One region of the Vallitalea pronyensis genome, then DNA from elsewhere that is predicted to be linked to it. Evidence: riboswitches for the same ligand, from Rfam matches in the RefSeq annotation. Region 1 holds a riboswitch; the other holds the start of a gene.
What was found. A riboswitch is a leader RNA that binds a small molecule or an ion and turns the genes downstream of it on or off. The one in region 1 is predicted to bind cyclic di-GMP.
Positions count from the first base shown of each region.

Region 2: it holds a riboswitch for cyclic di-GMP, as region 1 does, so the genes downstream of both, HZI73_RS10540 (hypothetical protein) here and HZI73_RS17305 (transglutaminase-like domain-containing protein) in region 1, are expected to answer to the same signal.

Region 1 is NZ_CP058649.1:4,111,075-4,120,033, forward strand. It holds gene HZI73_RS17290 (2-hydroxyacyl-CoA dehydratase) at 1-3,768, opposite strand, end outside; gene HZI73_RS17295 (TetR/AcrR family transcriptional regulator) at 3,907-4,554, shown strand; gene HZI73_RS17300 (MATE family efflux transporter) at 4,573-5,970, opposite strand; gene HZI73_RS17305 (transglutaminase-like domain-containing protein) at 6,318-7,067, opposite strand; cyclic di-GMP riboswitch class I at 7,117-7,194, opposite strand; cyclic di-GMP riboswitch class I at 7,220-7,304, opposite strand; cyclic di-GMP riboswitch class I at 7,337-7,424, opposite strand; gene HZI73_RS17310 (DUF4073 domain-containing protein) at 7,633-8,959, opposite strand, start outside.
Region 2 is NZ_CP058649.1:2,538,397-2,547,355, forward strand. It holds gene HZI73_RS10525 (Mini-ribonuclease 3) at 1-409, shown strand, start outside; gene HZI73_RS10530 (putative polysaccharide biosynthesis protein) at 406-2,010, shown strand; gene rlmB (23S rRNA (guanosine(2251)-2'-O)-methyltransferase RlmB) at 2,060-2,803, shown strand; cyclic di-GMP riboswitch class I at 3,034-3,118, shown strand; gene HZI73_RS10540 (hypothetical protein) at 3,224-4,003, shown strand; gene HZI73_RS10545 (hypothetical protein) at 4,034-4,393, shown strand; gene HZI73_RS10550 (NYN domain-containing protein) at 4,571-5,086, shown strand; gene sigH (RNA polymerase sporulation sigma factor SigH) at 5,098-5,742, shown strand; tRNA gene HZI73_RS10560 (tRNA-Thr) at 5,877-5,950, shown strand; gene HZI73_RS10565 (S-layer homology domain-containing protein) at 6,287-8,419, shown strand; gene HZI73_RS10570 (GNAT family N-acetyltransferase) at 8,456-8,881, shown strand.

The sequences.
Region 1 (8,959 bases):
TGTGTATAACAGAAAATCATAGAAATCAGGCATTACGGCTTCAGCACCTTCCGATTCTAAGAAGGTCACAATCTCATTATTAGCTGTAGGGTGGAATTTCACAAGTATTTCTCCCACGATACCCACTCTAGGTTTCACCATGTTTTCATGTATTTCTAGATGATCAAAATCCCTGACTATCTCATAGATGTACTGATTTAACTTATGCTCGTTATTGGCAATGGATGCCTTTAGTCGTTTCACCCATTTTTCATAGAGTGCATTGGCTGAATTTTTGAATCGTTCATAAGGTCTTATGCGATACAATACACGCATGAGCAGATCCCCCATTAATATACCGTCAGCCATCTGTCTAAGCACTTTAACGCCCAATTTAAAACCTGGATTCTTTTCCATTCCAAGCAAATTAAAAGAGATAACAGGCACTTGGGGCATGTTAATGTCTTTTAATGCTTTTCTTAACATGGCGATGTAATTAGTTGCTCGACAGCCCCCACCTGTCTGGGACATGATCACGGACACATGATTAAGGTCATATTTGCCAGACTTTAATGCTTCAATAACTTGCCCAATGGTAATAAGGGTTGGATAACAAGCATCATTATGCACCACTTTTAGGCCTTCATCGATGGCATGCACATCAACAGAGGGTAATAATTCTACATGGTATCCAGCACCTCTCAGGGCCACTTCTAAAAACTGAAAGTGGATAGGTGACAGTTGGGGTACTAAGATGGTATGATGCTTCTTCATGTCTTTGGTGAATGAAACCCTTTCAAATCCATTGTGTTTCTTTTCAGGAAGGATATGGGCTAAATCTCTTTCTTCTATAGCGGCTATCAATGACCTCACTCTTATACGTGCTGCTCCTAGGCTGTTAATCTCATCTATTTTTATCACGGTATGTAATTTATTATATTGACTAAGTATTTCTTGTACTTGGTCAGTTGTGACGGCATCAAGACCACAACCAAATGAATTCAGTTGAATGAGTTCTAAATTTTGTCGTTTAGCCACATAAGATGCTGCTTTATAGAGTCTTGAATGGTAAACCCATTGGTCCACAACACGTATGGGTCTTTCCAACTCCTCCAAATCACTAAAACCATCTTCACAAAGAACAGCAAAACCATAACTGTTAATCATCTCATCCATGCCATGGTTAATTTCTTTATCCAGGTGATAGGGTCTTCCTGCAAGGACAATACCTTTTTTATTGTTTTTTTCCATGTAATCCAGTACTTCTAGGGTTTTGTGTTTTATATCCCTTTTATAATGTTCCAATTCAGCATATGCCCTCTGCATCGCTGTTTTTATGTCCGATTTTGAAATATTCTCCACAGTGAGCTCTTCAACTAATCTTTTGAACATGCGCTTTTTATTATCTATGGGTAAGAATGGGTGGTAAAACGATACGTCATCTGCCTTTAAACCTTCAATGTTTGCCCATGTTGTTTCAGGATAAGAGATGACGATTGGACAGTTATAATGATTGTTAGCCCCTTTATCTTCTTCAATATTATAAGGTATGGATGGATAGAATATTTTTTTGATACCTTTTTCCAGCAAGTCTTCCAAATGACCATGGACCAATTTGGCGGGGTAACATACCGATTCTGAAGGAATGGACTCCAGACCTTTCTCAAAAATGGACTTAGAAGAATTAGCGGAGATTTGTACCCTATAGCCAAGCTCTGTAAAAAATGTAAACCAGAAAGGATAATCTTCATACATATTGAGAACACGTGGTATACCGATGACACCTCTTTTGGCCTCTGATTGTTTTAAGGGTTGATAACCAAATAATCTTTTGTATTTGTAACGATACATGTTAGGTGCTTTATTGACTTTTTTCTCTGCTCCTGCCCCTCTTTCACATCTGTTTCCAGAATAAAAGCTTCTTCCATTAGAAAAAGTAGATATGGTCATTAAGCAGTTATTACCACATAGCTTACATCTTTGCAGTTTATTTTTAACCGTAAACCCAGACAGTGTATCCAAATTAATCATACTGGATTGCTCACCTTTGTCTTTATGATATGCAAGGATAGCAGCTCCAAATGCCCCCATAAGACCTGCAATATCTGGACGTACAACCTCTCTTCCTATAATCCGTTCAAGACCTCTCAGCACAGCTTCATTATAGAATGTGCCTCCTTGAACCACCATTTTCTTCCCTAATTCTTCAGGTGATTTCATTCTGATTACTTTATATAAAGCATTTTTAATGACGGATAAGGATATACCTGCTGATATGTCACCAACTGTGGCTCCTTCTTTTTGTGCCTGCTTGACTTTTGAGTTCATAAAAACCGTACAACGGGTGCCAAGGTCAACAGGATGTTTAGCCATGATACCTATCTTTGCAAATGCCTCAATGTCCATGTTTAATGACTGAGCAAAGGTTTCAATAAATGACCCACAACCAGAAGAACAAGCCTCATTAAGCATGATGGATTCAATGATACCGTCTTTTATCTTCAAACTCTTCATATCTTGGCCGCCAATGTCAAGAACAAAGTCTACACCAGGTAAAAAATGTTCTGCCGCATGATAATGCGCTACGGTTTCAATTTCCCCATAATCAATTTGTAACGCTTCTTTTACCAGATGTTCTCCATAACCCGTAACGGTAGACCCTGCAATATAAGTCTCAGAATTCATTTGCTGATGCATAATTTTTAAAGCTTCTATTGTCGATTGAAGAGGTTTTCCTTGATTACTTCCATAGTGGGTAAAGAGCACACGTTTCTGGTCGTCAATTAAAACCACTTTGGTGGTGGTTGATCCTGCATCAATACCTAAAAATGCCTTACCTCTGTAGGATGCTATGTTTGCTCTACCGACTTTATTTTTTTCGTGTCGGGCTTTAAATACGACATAATCCTGTTCCGATTGAAATAATGGGTCTAATTCATCTGCCTTGTTATTGCCAATATCATAGATGTTGGCAATGTTGCCATACAAATCACTATAAGATTTTATGGTTTCTTTTCTAGATAATAAGGCCGATCCCATGGCTACAAAAAACTGGGAGTTATCTGGAAATACCACTTGATGGTCTGGAAGCTTTAGGGTTTCAATAAATCTTTTCCTAAGCTCCGACATGAAGTATAGAGGACCTCCTAAAAAGGCAACTTTACCCTTAATGGGTCTACCTTGTGCAAGGCCTCCTATTGTCTGATTGACCACTGCTTGCAAGACAGATACAGCAATATCCTCTTTTGATGCACCTTCATTCAGCAGCGGCTGGATATCTGATTTTGCAAACACACCACATCTAGACGCTATGGGATAGATAGTTTTATAGTTTTTGGCGAGTTCATTCAACCCATCTGCATCCGTCTGCAATAATGAAGCCATTTGATCAATAAACGCTCCTGTACCACCAGCACAGGTACCATTCATTCGCTGTTCAATCACATCTCCAAAATATGTAATCTTTGCATCTTCTCCACCAAGCTCTATGGCTACATCAACTTCTGGTACCATTTCTTCAATAGAACTGGTGCAGGCTACCACTTCTTGAATAAAAGTGGCTTCCAGTTTCTTCGATATATTCATGCCTGCTGAACCCGTTACAAACACAGTGCCTGCCTTTTTAATTAAGAGGTCTTTAGCATTACCAAACATGGTTGAAAGGGTATTCTTAATATCTGAAAAATGTCGATTATATTCTTTGTGTATTATTTGCTTTTGATCGTCTAAGACAATGAGTTTTACTGTCGTAGAGCCTACATCAATTCCTATACTTAACGGTTTGTTCATTATGTCGCCTCCGTCCTTGTTCATCGCTAGAACACGTTCTAATGAAATGTTATCACCATATACACAATATGTCAAGAAAGATTAGAACGTGTTCTAACCTTTCTTGACATATCATCTTTTTCCACTTAAAATGAAATTATGAAAAAACAAACGAATACTAAAAATACGAAAAACTTGATATTGGAAACAGCAAGAGAACTCTTCATTACTCAGGGGTATGAAAAAACAACCATACGCCAAATTATTACATTGGCAGATGTGACCACTGGGAGCTTATATCACTTTTATAAAAATAAAGAAGAAATTCTGCTAAATATTGTTGATGAACATTTTAATGTCATTATGCTTCAGTCAAGTGTACTATCGAATAGATATAATGAGCCCCTTTTAGGATTTTCATTAAGTGCATCCATTATCTTCAATCTCATTGACCAACATGAAACCTTGGGGGAATTATTCCTTGCTGCATATAATTCTTGTATTATTTCAGAACACATTGTCCAAGTTGCAAGTACAATGACAAAAGACTGGTTTAGCGCATATAACCCAACTTTTTCTACTATAGAGTACTATCACCGAGCTATCCTTATTAGGGGTATGTACCAAAGCCTTATATGGAATTATTTATGCAAGAAGAATATTGCTCTGCCAGATACTGTTCATTTACTGATTAGAACAATCAACCAGATTTTTAATGTCCCCAGTGATAAAATTGAAGACATTCTATCACTGAGTCAACAAATTATGAAGGACAATGATATGTCCATTCTCGGATATGATATTTAGTTTCTAAACAGCCAAGCTCTATTTTTCAATGGACTCAGGCTGTTCTTCTTTTTTATGGACAACGGCCATTTCCATCCACTTACCCTTTTTATAGAAATAATACATAAAGAAGAAACTCACTACAAAGGATAATCCCATGCCTAACCAAACACCTTTTATGCCTAAACCTGTATAGGACAGACCATAAGCCATAGGGATTCTGAACACCCAGAGGCATATTAAACTTAACCACATGGATACAGAGGCTGCTCCTGCTCCTTGGAATACATTGGACATAACAATTCTACAGCCAACAAATGCAAAGAATAACGTAACCCCATACACATAATAACGTCCCAGTTCAATAACAGCTTCATCATCTGAGAATATGGAGAAAAATACCGATGGGAATATGGAAAAGATGATTCCCAATACTAACAGAATGATAAAAACAGCTTTCATGGCATACTTGCCACTTTCATAAGCGCGATCCTTTTGACCCGCTCCCAGGTTCTGCCCTACGATAGAACTAGCTGCTTGTGAAAGTCCCATTGCAGGCATGAATAGTAAGGATTCAAGCCTTGCACCAATACCATGTACAGCACCAGCAACAGCACCAAACATATTCACACGCCCCATAATAACGGTACCACCTAAGCTTATGACAGCCTGTGAAATACTAGAAGGTACACCTATTTTAAACAGTTGTTTAGTAATACCAAAATCTACTTTAAAATTCCGCAAATTCATTCTTAAGAATGTTTTACCACGAAGTACGACATAAAAAATATAAATGGAAGCAAAAAACCTGGAGAAAACAGTAGCATAGGCAGCACCAGATATACCAAGCTCAGGGAATATCCACCAGCCAAAGATTAAAAAGGGATCAAGTACCATGTTCATAATACCTGATACAATGCCTGCAATCATGGGTGTTCTTGTGTCACCAACACCTCGCAATATGCCACTCATAATAAAAAAGATAAACATAAATAGCATACCAACCATGATGATGATAAAGTAATCTTTAGCAATAGGAATAATTTCTGGTGGTGTTTTCAACAGATTGAATAATTCTTCATAAAATATTATACCCGCCCCAACAAATAAGAGTGCAACAACACCAATAACAATTAAGGAAGTATACGTGACTTCATCCACTTTTTTGTACTCTTTTGCTCCATAGTATTGGGCTGCTAATGTAGCTGACCCAATGCCCAATCCAGCAGCTAAGGATACTAATACAAACACAACGGAAAAAGTAACTGTTACTGCTGCTATGGCATCCGTGCTGTTTTCCAATTTTCCTACCCAATATGTATCTGCCATGTTATAAACAACTTGTATTAAGTTGGCTATCATTAAAGGCCATGCTAAGACCCATAGATTTTTTTTAATATTGCCTTTCGTGGCATCAATGTTCATGCTTTTCTTCATAAGTAATCCTTTCTGTGTGAATCAAAACTCTATTTTCCTTAAACAATAGGGTATATACAGAGCTTTCTCAAGTTTCAGTGGCGCTATTCTATTAATAGTAATATAAATGACTCAATGGGTCAAGACTGATATCCAAGAATATTGAAAAAGTAATCTGCCCACTATCATTACATTAAATTAAAAATAATTATACATAAAAAAAGGTATTAAAGAAAGAGATATTAAAAGAAAATGATAGGCTGATATACTATGATTGGTTATAGACCATTACATATTAAGACATAGAAAAAAGATGGGTATAGACTTTTAAATTAAAACTTATGAGAGGGTGCAAATATTATTCATGATTAAAAAACCTTAAGAACACTATAATCTGAAGGATTCTTTTCATAAGAAATTTGAATACCTTCGGTTATATATGCCGAATCAGTGGTCGTGTCTACAACTATCCATTCACCATCTATAAGAACTTCATTCCAAGCATGATAGACAGAAGTAAAGTTACTATCGCCATGAACAAGCTTTGTAGGAATATCAATACTTCTTAGCATAGCAGCCATTAAAGAAGCATAATCGTAACATATTCCTTTACCTTCAATCAACGTTTCATTGGGTGATGGTAAATATCTGCTACTTATGTTAATAGCTTTTTCATGGTCATAGTGAACGTTATGAATAACGTATTCATAGATTACTTCGAGTTTCTCTCTGTCAGTCTTGGCATTTTTAGTCAGTTCTTGAGCCAGAATAGCTGCACTTGAGTTGCTTGTCCATTCTACATTCTGAACATTTGCTAAGAATACTGCATGATTACTTGAATTCATATGTACCTTGTCAGATGTTAATAGTTTGTACTTATTACCATCTGTTCTTTGATATAATCCTATCGTATACTCACCATTGCCCATTTGTAATGGCAGCTCCTCATTAGATGAATAAAGGTTATAGATATATTTCTGAGAACCTTTTTTCACGACAACTTTCAAATCTGAATAATTAGTAGCATCATATTGGATACTTACTGTGCCGTTATCAGTATTGACCTTTATAATTTCAGTTGCAGCATATACAGATATTCCAGTAAATACTACACACATCAATGCAACTATAAAAGTTAATACTATTTTCTTCAGTTGAAACTCTCCCTTCGGCACCTGGCTATCTTCATTTGAAGACCCTATAGTTTTGCGTCCCTACCTCACGATAGGTTTGCCATATTCGTGGGAAAGAAAAGTAATAAAACTCTTCTTTCGGTAACTGGCTGCCATATCATCTCTGACTTAGGCCCTGTAGTTTTGCGTCTTCAGCTTTCGCTGAATTTGCCGCTTCGAGAAAAGATTCGATTACTAGGTAATCAAAGTCTTCCTCTGGTAGCTGGCTGTCATAGCTTATAAAAAGCGTTAGACCCTATAGCTTTGTGTCACATACTTTCGTATGCTTTACGATTTACAGAATAATACCGGTCAATACTGCCGACGCTTTGACTACCCTCTCATGTACATTATACCACAAATTACCAACATGGTAAATATATCTCAGGCTTATAATCTCACAATCTCATCCAATAGTAATCTGAGATTTTACTAAACCTATATGCCTCCCTGCTACATGTAAAATAAGGGTCTAGTTTATTATACTAGACACCTTATTTTAAGAGTAAACTTAATTGTTTTCTTCAATATTTTCTTTCTTTTTTGATTTTGCCGCTGCTGCTTCAATATCTCCATTTGCCCAATGTTCTTTTGAAACATCCTCAAAGGAAGGTTCTTCCAAATCTAACATAGGTCTGGCAATAATTTTATTCATCATAATGACAATTTGTTCTCTAGCCGTATCCATGTTCGGTCTAAAGGTGTTATCACCAAAGCCTTTAACAACCCCAGCATTATACAGCTTGTTAATATACTTTTCTGCCCAATGCCCTTTAACATCAATAAATGTTGAATCACGATCATCCACAACAGCACCAACATATTCCCAATATGCGGAGAATACAACTGCAATTTCTGAACGCTTAATTGGTGCATTAGGTCTAAAGGTTCCATCACTATATCCCCTAAATAAGCCAATGTTAGTTACTGCTTGAATATATTGATAGCTCCAATGGTTAATGGTTACATCTGTATACTGGTTATTGCCCGCATGATCCGTATCTAATTTTAATATCCTTGCAAACATAGCGGCTACTTCAGCTCTGGTAACAGCTTTTTTAGGTTTAAAAGAACCATCTGGAAATCCTTTAACATAAGGATCAAAGAATTCAACTGCACCAAGTGGTGTAATATCCTCCTCAATTATCATTTCTTCTTCTAATCCAATGTCATCATTTTCTTCGCCATCTGATGGACTGCCATTACCGTTAGAAGGGGTTCCTCCTCCATCGTTTGAAGGATTACCACCGCCTCCATTTGATGGATTGCCACCGCCTCCATCTCCACCTTGGGAAGCATTAGCGGTAAAGACTACAACAGTTGATGGACTCGCATTTGTTATGATCGTGCTTTTATACCTTACTTTGACTGTTACATTGCCAGAGAACTTAGGAACAGGATTTGTATTGTATACGATCCAGTTGCTGCCACCATCTGTTGAATACTCCATTGTATCATCTGCGCCTATCAAAATATTTGAACTATCATTACCTGTTACATATGGAGCAGAAGGTGTGTTCTTTGTGAACACTACTTCCGTAATCGGTCCTGCATTAATTGTTGGTGTTTCTTGATATCTCACATAAACGGTTACACTACCTAGGAATGTTGGTACATTATTATCATCGTATGCTGTCCAAGTAGTACCACCATTGGTTGAGTATTCCATTGTTTCATCCGCACCATTTAAGAGATTACCATTATCATCCCCAGTTACAGAAGGTGCTTTATTTAAGTTTACATTTTTCATGCTTACTAATTCACCAATATTAGCGGTTACTGTAATGCTTCCATGAGGTGCATCATTGGTTATGGTTACCATTCCATTGCCATCAATA
Region 2 (8,959 bases), 1.6 Mb from region 1:
ATTTATGGACTTTTTTAAAGAAAGTCTTGATATACATGATGTGAATCCAAGACAGTACTCACCCTTGGTTCTAGCTTATATTGGTGATAGTGTTTTTGATTTAATCATTAAGCACAAAGTAGTTGCAAAAGGCAATGCACCTGTTAACAAATTGCATCAGGCAACAAGCCAATATGTAAAAGCTTCTGCACAAGCCAATACGTTTCGTAAGATAGAGCATTTTTTAACAGAAGATGAAATGGCTGTGTTCAAAAGGGGGAGAAATGCAAAGTCAGGGACGGTTCCCAAGAATGCAGACCTTATGGATTATAAAACCGCTACGGGTTTTGAAGCTTTAATTGGTTTTTTATATTTAGATCATCAATACGAGAGAATCATAGAACTAATGAAAAAAGGGGTATTAGAATGAACTCACAATCAACAAAATTTGTTAAGGGGGCTATGATTCTTTCCATTGCAGGTTTAATAGCTAAGGTTTTTAGTGCCATATACCGTATACCGTTATCCTATTTAGTAGGCAATGATGTTTTTGGTGATTATACGGCTGTATATGGGATTTATGGGCTTTTGATATCACCTGTTTTAGTAGGGATTCCTAATGCTTTGACCAAGATGGTTTCGGAAAGAATTGCTGTAAATGACTATGATAATGCCCATAAAATATATCGTCATGCTATGGTTATATTAGGGTGTTTAGGCTTCCTAATATCTTTATTTATGATATTAGGCGTGGATTGGATTATTGCTACCACAGAGTGGCCTTCCAGTAACCGCTACATGATATATGGTTTTTCCGTATCCGTTATGTTTATAGCAATTGCAGGTGTGTATAAGAGTTATTTTCAAGGTCGAGAAATAATGGTGCCAACTGCATTAACACAAATCATTGAGAATATTTCAAAAGCTATTTTTGGATTGGGTATTATCTACCTTCTCATTAAACTAGAACAAGATTCTGCTATTGTTATAGGGGGAGCTGCTTTTGGCGTTTCATTAGCTTTTATCTTATCTACACTCTATATTGTAAGGTATTATATGAAGCATACAAAAAAAATTCATACAGAAGAATCAAAGGTAGCAAAGCGTTATAAAGAAGTTACTTTTGGACAAGTTGGGAAGCAGTTAGCTAAACTGGCCATTCCAATATCTCTGGCTACGGCTGCTTATTCTGTCATGAATTTCATCGATACAATAACCATATTTAAAAGGATGCAAGCCATCGGATTTAGTAAAGAACAAGTAAGCCATATGTATGGTTTTATGGGAAAAGCATTAACCATTATTAATGTGCCATTGACCATTAGTCTAGCCCTCATGATTAGTATTCTTCCTGCCATATCCACAGCCATGGTACAGAAGAATAAACAGGAAGTGCGCAATAAGATTTCATTAGGTATTCGACTAAGTTTATTATTAGGTCTACCAGCTGCTACGGGTATTATAATTTTAGCAAATCCCATTATGACAATGATCTTTAGGGTTAAGGCCAATGACTATTTACAATTATTTGGTATCTGTCTTGTACTCATGATTATTGGGCAGACTTTAGCTGGCATATTACAAGGCATGGGCAAATATTTGTATCCCGCTATGGCTCTTCTCGTTAGTGTTGGCATTAAATACGCCATTAACTATCATCTGATTGCAAGTGACTTTCAGTTAAGAGGTGCTATAATCGGTTCCATCTGTTACTATGTTGTGTTTGTAAGCCTCAATTATTGGAAATTAAAAAAAGAAACGGGTGTCATACTGGATAAGACGAGTGTGTTTGTGAAACCGATATTAGCATCGGTTATTATGGGAATTAGTGTGTTTTTTATCTATAAAGGGACCATAGGTATTCTTCATAGTAATCTCATCGCCACAGTGTTGACCATTATAAGTGGTATGATCATCTATTTTATCGTGTTATTTGCTACAAAAGCGTTACAGGAAGAGGACCTCAGCTTCCTGCCCAATCATACGAAGGTTATTGCAAAATTAAAGAAATTAGGGCTTATAAAAAAATAATAGGTATAATGTTTTCACATAGATGACACACATAAGGAAGGATAAAGTAATGGATAATAAGGATTTGATACTTATTGGCAGAAATGCCGTATTAGAAGCACTTAAGGCAGAGCGCAGCATTGACAAATTGTTTGTCATTGATGGTAAACATGATGGACCACTTAAAAAAATTGTAGCAGAGGCGAGAAAGCGAAGTATTTTCTTGCAGTTTGTGGGCAAAGATAAATTACATGACATAACAGGCACAACGAAACATCAAGGGGTTGTTGCTTATGCAGCAGCTTATGATTATGTGGACGTACAAGACATACTCAATGATGCCAAAGAGAAGGACGAATCACCTTTTCTACTTATTCTGGATAGTATAGAAGACCCCCATAATTTAGGAGCCATACTAAGGACTGCAAATATCGCAGGTGTACATGGGGTTATCATACCCAAACGAAGGGCTGTAGGTCTAACAGCAACTGTAGCTAAGACGTCGGCTGGCGCTATTGAACATACACCAGTGGCTCGGGTAACTAATGTTGCAAGAACCATTGATGAGTTAAAAAAACAAGGTATGTGGATAGCATGTGCGGACATGGATGGTGATATCATGTACGATATAGACTTAAAAGGGTCTTTAGGTATCGTTATAGGTAATGAAGGTGATGGGGTGTCCCACCATGTAAAAGAAAAATGCGATTTTATGGTAAAAGTGCCTATGAAGGGTAACATTACCTCTTTAAATGCGTCTGTTGCAGCAGGTATTTTGACTTATGAGGCGCTTAGACAAAGAGATTATAAATAGAGAAAAAGTAGAAAACCGCTATTCCTTAGTGATATAGCGGTTTTTTTATGGGTATATAAGGCTGTTTTCTTACAACTTTGTATAAATACACTTACACAAGGTTCTTAGTATTTTTATGAACAAATAAAATGAATTAAAGCAATTATATCATTTTTTGTCATAGTATGTAAAATTAAATTGAATAAATTGGATAAATATGGTATAATTCCATTATATTAAATATCATATTTTATAGTTAATAGCAAACCTATCGAAAGATAGGGACGCAAAGCTATGGGTCTAAGGGAAACATCCTATGATTGCCAGGTTGCCTATTATCCACCAGGCAGCTACTTTGTTGAAGGAGCTGTTTTGTTATGCAATTCTCGAGTAAGGAAAAAGATGTGCTAAACAAAAAAAGTCGTCGAAAGAGGGGATTTAATGGAAAAAACCATTAATGTAAATTTTGAAGAAATCATTGCAGAACGATATTTTGACGAAATAGATTTAGAGCTTGAGTATAAACGATTAGATTGTCATGATCATGCTCTAGTCGAAGAAGCATCCAGATGTCTTGCACAGACATTTGCCGGTGTCACAGTCAAAGGAGCCACTATATCAGAGCCAATGGTTAAAGCAGTAGGTCTGTCAGTAGCTGATTTCACAATATTTGTTCATGAGTACATCAAGAGTGTTGTTCACCATGGTCTATGCTACATAGCCATTAACAAAAGAAATAAGAAAATAATTGGGGTTTTTGCCAACGAGGATTACGACCCTGCAGAAGAAACGCCAGCTTTTACTGGTAATCTTGAGCCCATGAATATCATATGTAAATTGCTTGATGATCTTGATAAGCGATTTTTGGAAACGTTGTATAACAAGAAGAATATTCTAATCGAGAAGAGCCAATTTGTACACATGTTTATGATAGGTATCAAATTAGAAAAGTTTAGAAAAGATATCGCCATGGATTTAATTGATATATGTGAGAAGGATGCCATAGCTAGAAACTACAAAGGTATTTTTCTTGAAGCAACCAATTATAAGTCAGCGGTAATCTTTGATAAATATCTAAAATATTCCTTAGTCTATGATGAAAATAATATGCCCATCTTAACTAAATATTCCGAAACAGAGCATTTCAAAAGTATTCCAGAGGACGTTTCTTGCGACTGTAGAATCTTTTATAGAGCTTTAGACTCAGAATATAATATTTAATAAGACCAATATTTGAGGAGGAAGCGACACATGTATAAAATTGATATTAACACAAGTAAAAAGCTCTTAAGTATCGTGGCAGAAGGTATGTTTAATCTTGACGAGGCAAAAAAGTATAAAGATGATTTTGTTGCTAAATTAAACAGTATTAACCCTAGAGAGTATAGCTTTTTAGCAGATGGAAGAAAGCAAACCACTTCAACTCCAGAAGTAGGGCAAATACTAGCAGAAGTGCTTAATATATACAAAGAAGCTCCCTTTAAAAAACGTTATCTTGTTAAACTGGATTCTGTTATTGCCATGTCACAAGTAAAGCGTTTGTGTGGAGCTGATTTTGATCAAATATTCACCGTAGTTAATACACCTGAAGAAGTGATTAATAGTCTATAGTATTCATATAAAAATCCCTATAAAAGAGGCGGTTTCATGGTCATGCCAAGTACAATGTGGTATTTCATGATAACAGCCTCTTTTTGTATTGAATTTTTAAGTTATATAACGTTTACAAACAGTTAATAGTGTAGTATACTTAAAATGCTTTCAAAACAGATTGGAAGGCGATGAAATTTGGCAAGAGAATTCTTATTAGTAGATGGTTACAATGTGATTCATGCTTGGGACGAGCTAAGAAGAATTGTGAATGAGCAAAACCTTGAAATAGCCAGAAGCAGATTACTGGAGATTCTATCCAATTATCAAGGCTATAAGAAGATTGACGTTATCGTTGTATTTGATGCTCATCGTGTAAAAGGCACTCGAAAAGTGATAACATATCATAATATTAATGTGGTATTTACGAAAGAAGTAGAAACGGCGGACCACTATATTGAAAAAGTGGTTCACCAAATTGGTCGTGATTACCGTGTACGTGTAGCAACTTCCGACGGGCTTGAACAGATTATTATATTAGGAAAAGGTGCAAGCCGTATGTCCGCTAGAGAACTCTACACCGAAGTAAAACAAGTGGAAAAAAACATGCGCAAGAAGTTCATTGAGAAGAAACAATTAGATCATAGTAACCGATTAGAAGGGCATTTGGACTCAGGTGTGTTAGAGTGGATGGAAAAGATGCGTAGAAAATAATACGGAGGTTGATGCAGTTGGATCAAGCAACTTGGTACGATTCATACCTTACAAACTCAGACGAAGAATTGGTAGCGATTGTAAGAGATGGGGATAATGAAGCTCTTGATTATCTCATGAATAAATATAAGATACTGGTAGAAAAGAAAGCAAAATCTTATTTCTTAATCGGCGCAAGTCGAGACGATATTATTCAGGAAGGCATGATTGGACTGTTTAAAGCTATCCGAGATTTTAAGGAAGAAAAAACAGCTTCTTTTTATTCCTTCGCCGATTTATGTGTCACAAGACAAATCATATCAGCAGTAAAAGCGTCAACAAGACAAAAACACCTGCCTCTTAATTCATACATATCACTTAACAAACCATCCTATGAAGAGGAAAATGATAAAGCAACACTTATTGATAAAATGCCGTCCCAAAAAATCATTAACCCAGAAGATTTGTTAATTGGTCAGGAAAATCTAAGCATCATTGAACATGAACTCTCCGCAAGGTTAAGTAAACTTGAAAAAGAAGTTTTACGATGCTATATTGACGGTAAAAGCTATGTGGAAATAGCAGAATATTTGATACGCCCAGTTAAATCCATTGATAATGCCTTACAACGTATTAAGAAGAAGGTTGAGGCTATACTCATTGAAAAAAATGTATAACCAATCCTTTTATATGCTTAATAAGGACAGGTTTTTTGATAAGATGAGCCATCCTATACATTAACAATAAAATAAATGATTTAACTACTTGTCAAAATAAAAATTTGTGCTATAATAGTATAGGTGCTGAAAATGCTCCAATGGCTCAGGTGGTTAGAGCGCGGCCATGGTAAGGCCGAGACCGCCGGTTCAAATCCGGCTTGGAGCTTGCAGAAGTCTTTCAAATTGAAGGGCTTTTTTTTGATGTATATTATATTATTTAAATGATACATAATAAATAAATTACATTTTAATAATCGTCAGCGTTTTGCTGGCGCTTTTTTTAGTGGTCTTAATAATTGTGTATGAACCATTAATCAGTTAATACTTTCATGTAACCCTCATCCATAAATTGATTGATAGTTTTTTTATTGCTTAACAATTAGCTATCTGTTATTATTATGATAATGTTGCATAATTTGTAAAAATATAACAACAATGGTAACTAAACATGTTATGCAAGTTGTATGGACCTAATATATTAACATGAAGGAGACTAACTAAAATGAAAAGAACAATGCTTTCACTTGTAGGATTAACTACATGCACAATTATCTATTTTTTAACGATGCAAACATGTATGGCAACTGTACAAACACCGGAAATAACATATCCTTATGATGGTGACATGATTGAGTGGAGCGATATAAATATAGCGTGGACAAAGATTGTTGAAGCAGATTATTATCATGTTCTTATTGAAGATTTGACAAGTGGTAATTATATAGAAAATAGCACTAAAATAGATGGTGAATCATACTTATTAACAGCAGATAAAATAACACCAGGACATATGATAAGGGTAGCTGTAAATGCATGTGATAGTGATGGAAATGAATCAGGTATACAGGAAATAACGTTCAGTATTAACCAATTAATTACTCACTACAAATTATCAGGGTATGTTAGTGATAATGGGTATTTGTTAATGGCAGGTGTAAAGGTACTGCTAGATAATAATTTAGAGACGATTACAGATTCTAAAGGATATTATGAATTCAATGAGGTAGAAAAAGGTTTACACGAGTTAACGTTTATGTATCCTGAATATACAACAGTTCAGGAGACTGTGGATATTGTTAATAACACAAAGAGAGATATAACTATCATGAGGGCTCCAAAACCTGACCCAGTTATGAAGTTTTTTTCATTAGGTAAGACGACATTTGATGGAGATGTTACATCCTTCTTATCCGATCAAACAGATTTTAAGATAGGAGATACTTTATCTATAGAAGGATCAATAGCTTCAAATGATGGATCAATTGAGAAATTAACAATTTACATTAATGGTCCAGATAACAAAAACCTTCAACAAGAATATGAAACTCAACATACCTCTTATTTTACAAACTCATCATTTAAAATTGGTGAGACATGGATTAAAAACTCAGGAAAATACTGGATTCAAATATGGGCAAAAAATTACAACCGTGAAAGTATAATGGTTGGAGAGATTCAAATAAATGTTGAAGACAATCAATTATTGCCCCCAGAAATAATTTTATCTCAATCAGATTATATTGAAAGCAAAAATGAAATTCAAATAAAGTGGGTTGCTTCTAGAAATGGAACACCTGATTTCTATGAAGTTTTTATTTACGATAAGAATAGAGAAAAAGTTTTTTATGAAAAAGTATTAAATGAAAACGAAATGATGATAAAATCAAGTAACGTGGATATCTCACATCTTATAGATGGAGAAAAGTATTATATCGAATTATATGCTCATAAAGAAGCATGGGAAGCAGGAGTATCGACAACTAATTTTAAGAAAGGTAATATGAAAACGCCTTCATTGAATATAAAGGCAAATTTTGATACAAATAAAATACTAGATAAAGTGACCCATAAGTCCATTACTTTGAATTGGAGTAATGATGAATTAATTCCAATAAACGTTTATGTATATGCAAATGGGGTAAAAGAATTATTTCAAAAAGGTATTATAAATTCTAATTATACAATCTCTACACAGGATCTTTTATATGATAGTAACTATGAAATTGTAGTAGAAATGGATTTACCAAATGGTAAAACCTATAATGAATCAATTGTATTTAACACAGCTAGCAAACCGTCAGATTGGGCAATACCATACATCATAAATTCTCAAGACAATGGATTGCTTACAGATAATGTAAAAAATGATTATACAAGCAATATAACAAGGGAAGAATTTTGTGAAGTTGCAGTACAACTATACAAAGCAATTTCAAAAGATAATAATCCAATACCTGCTCCTGTACAGACATTTAGCGATACAGATAATGAAATGGTTAGAATAGCGTATGGTCTGAAGATTGTTAATGGCAATGGTAAAGGTCAGTTTGAGCCAAATGCTTTTATTACAAGACAAGAGCTAGCAGCTATGATGTTTAGAACGATTGCTGTATCTAATCCAGATATAGATCTAAGTGGGAGTGATAATATTGTTAATGGTTTTTCAGATAAAAGTAATATTGCAAAAGAATGGGCCCTTAAACCAATACAATTCCTAACAAAATATGGCATAATGAATGGTATGGGAGATGGAAACTTTGCTCCAATATCAAATGCTACCAAGGAACAAGCAATAAAAATGGTGAATGTAGCTTATAAAACAAATTATGATTTATTAGACAGTAAAAAGGAATAGTATTCAAGATATGCGTTTGGAGGGAGGTATAGAAGAATGGTAACATTCAATAGAGAGTTAGAATTCCAATACGCAGATATGAATTGTAAAGATTATTTAGAGAGTATGGATAAGCATATTAACAAGGATAGGTTATATAAGAAGATTAAGGACAACGAAGTTATCGTTGTGAAGGATAAGGATAATGTAATTGGTTGGCTTAGATTCAATTATTTTTGGGATAACATACCCATGATGAATATGCTGTTTCTAGAACAACCCTATAGAGGTAAGAAGATTGGTAAAGCTTTAGTTAAGTTTTGGGAAGAAGAAATGAGAAAGCAAAGCTATGAGCAAGTGATGACATCGACACAGGCAGATGAGCATGCTCAACATTTCTATAGGAAATTGGCATATAATGATAGTGGATGTTTAGTTCTTGAAACTCAAGCACTAGAGATTATCTTAATCAAACAATTATAAATGAAATATATAGATAAAACCCTTTTTACAAGGGGTTTTATCTATATGAAAGACTCTATTTACATATTGTACTGTTTA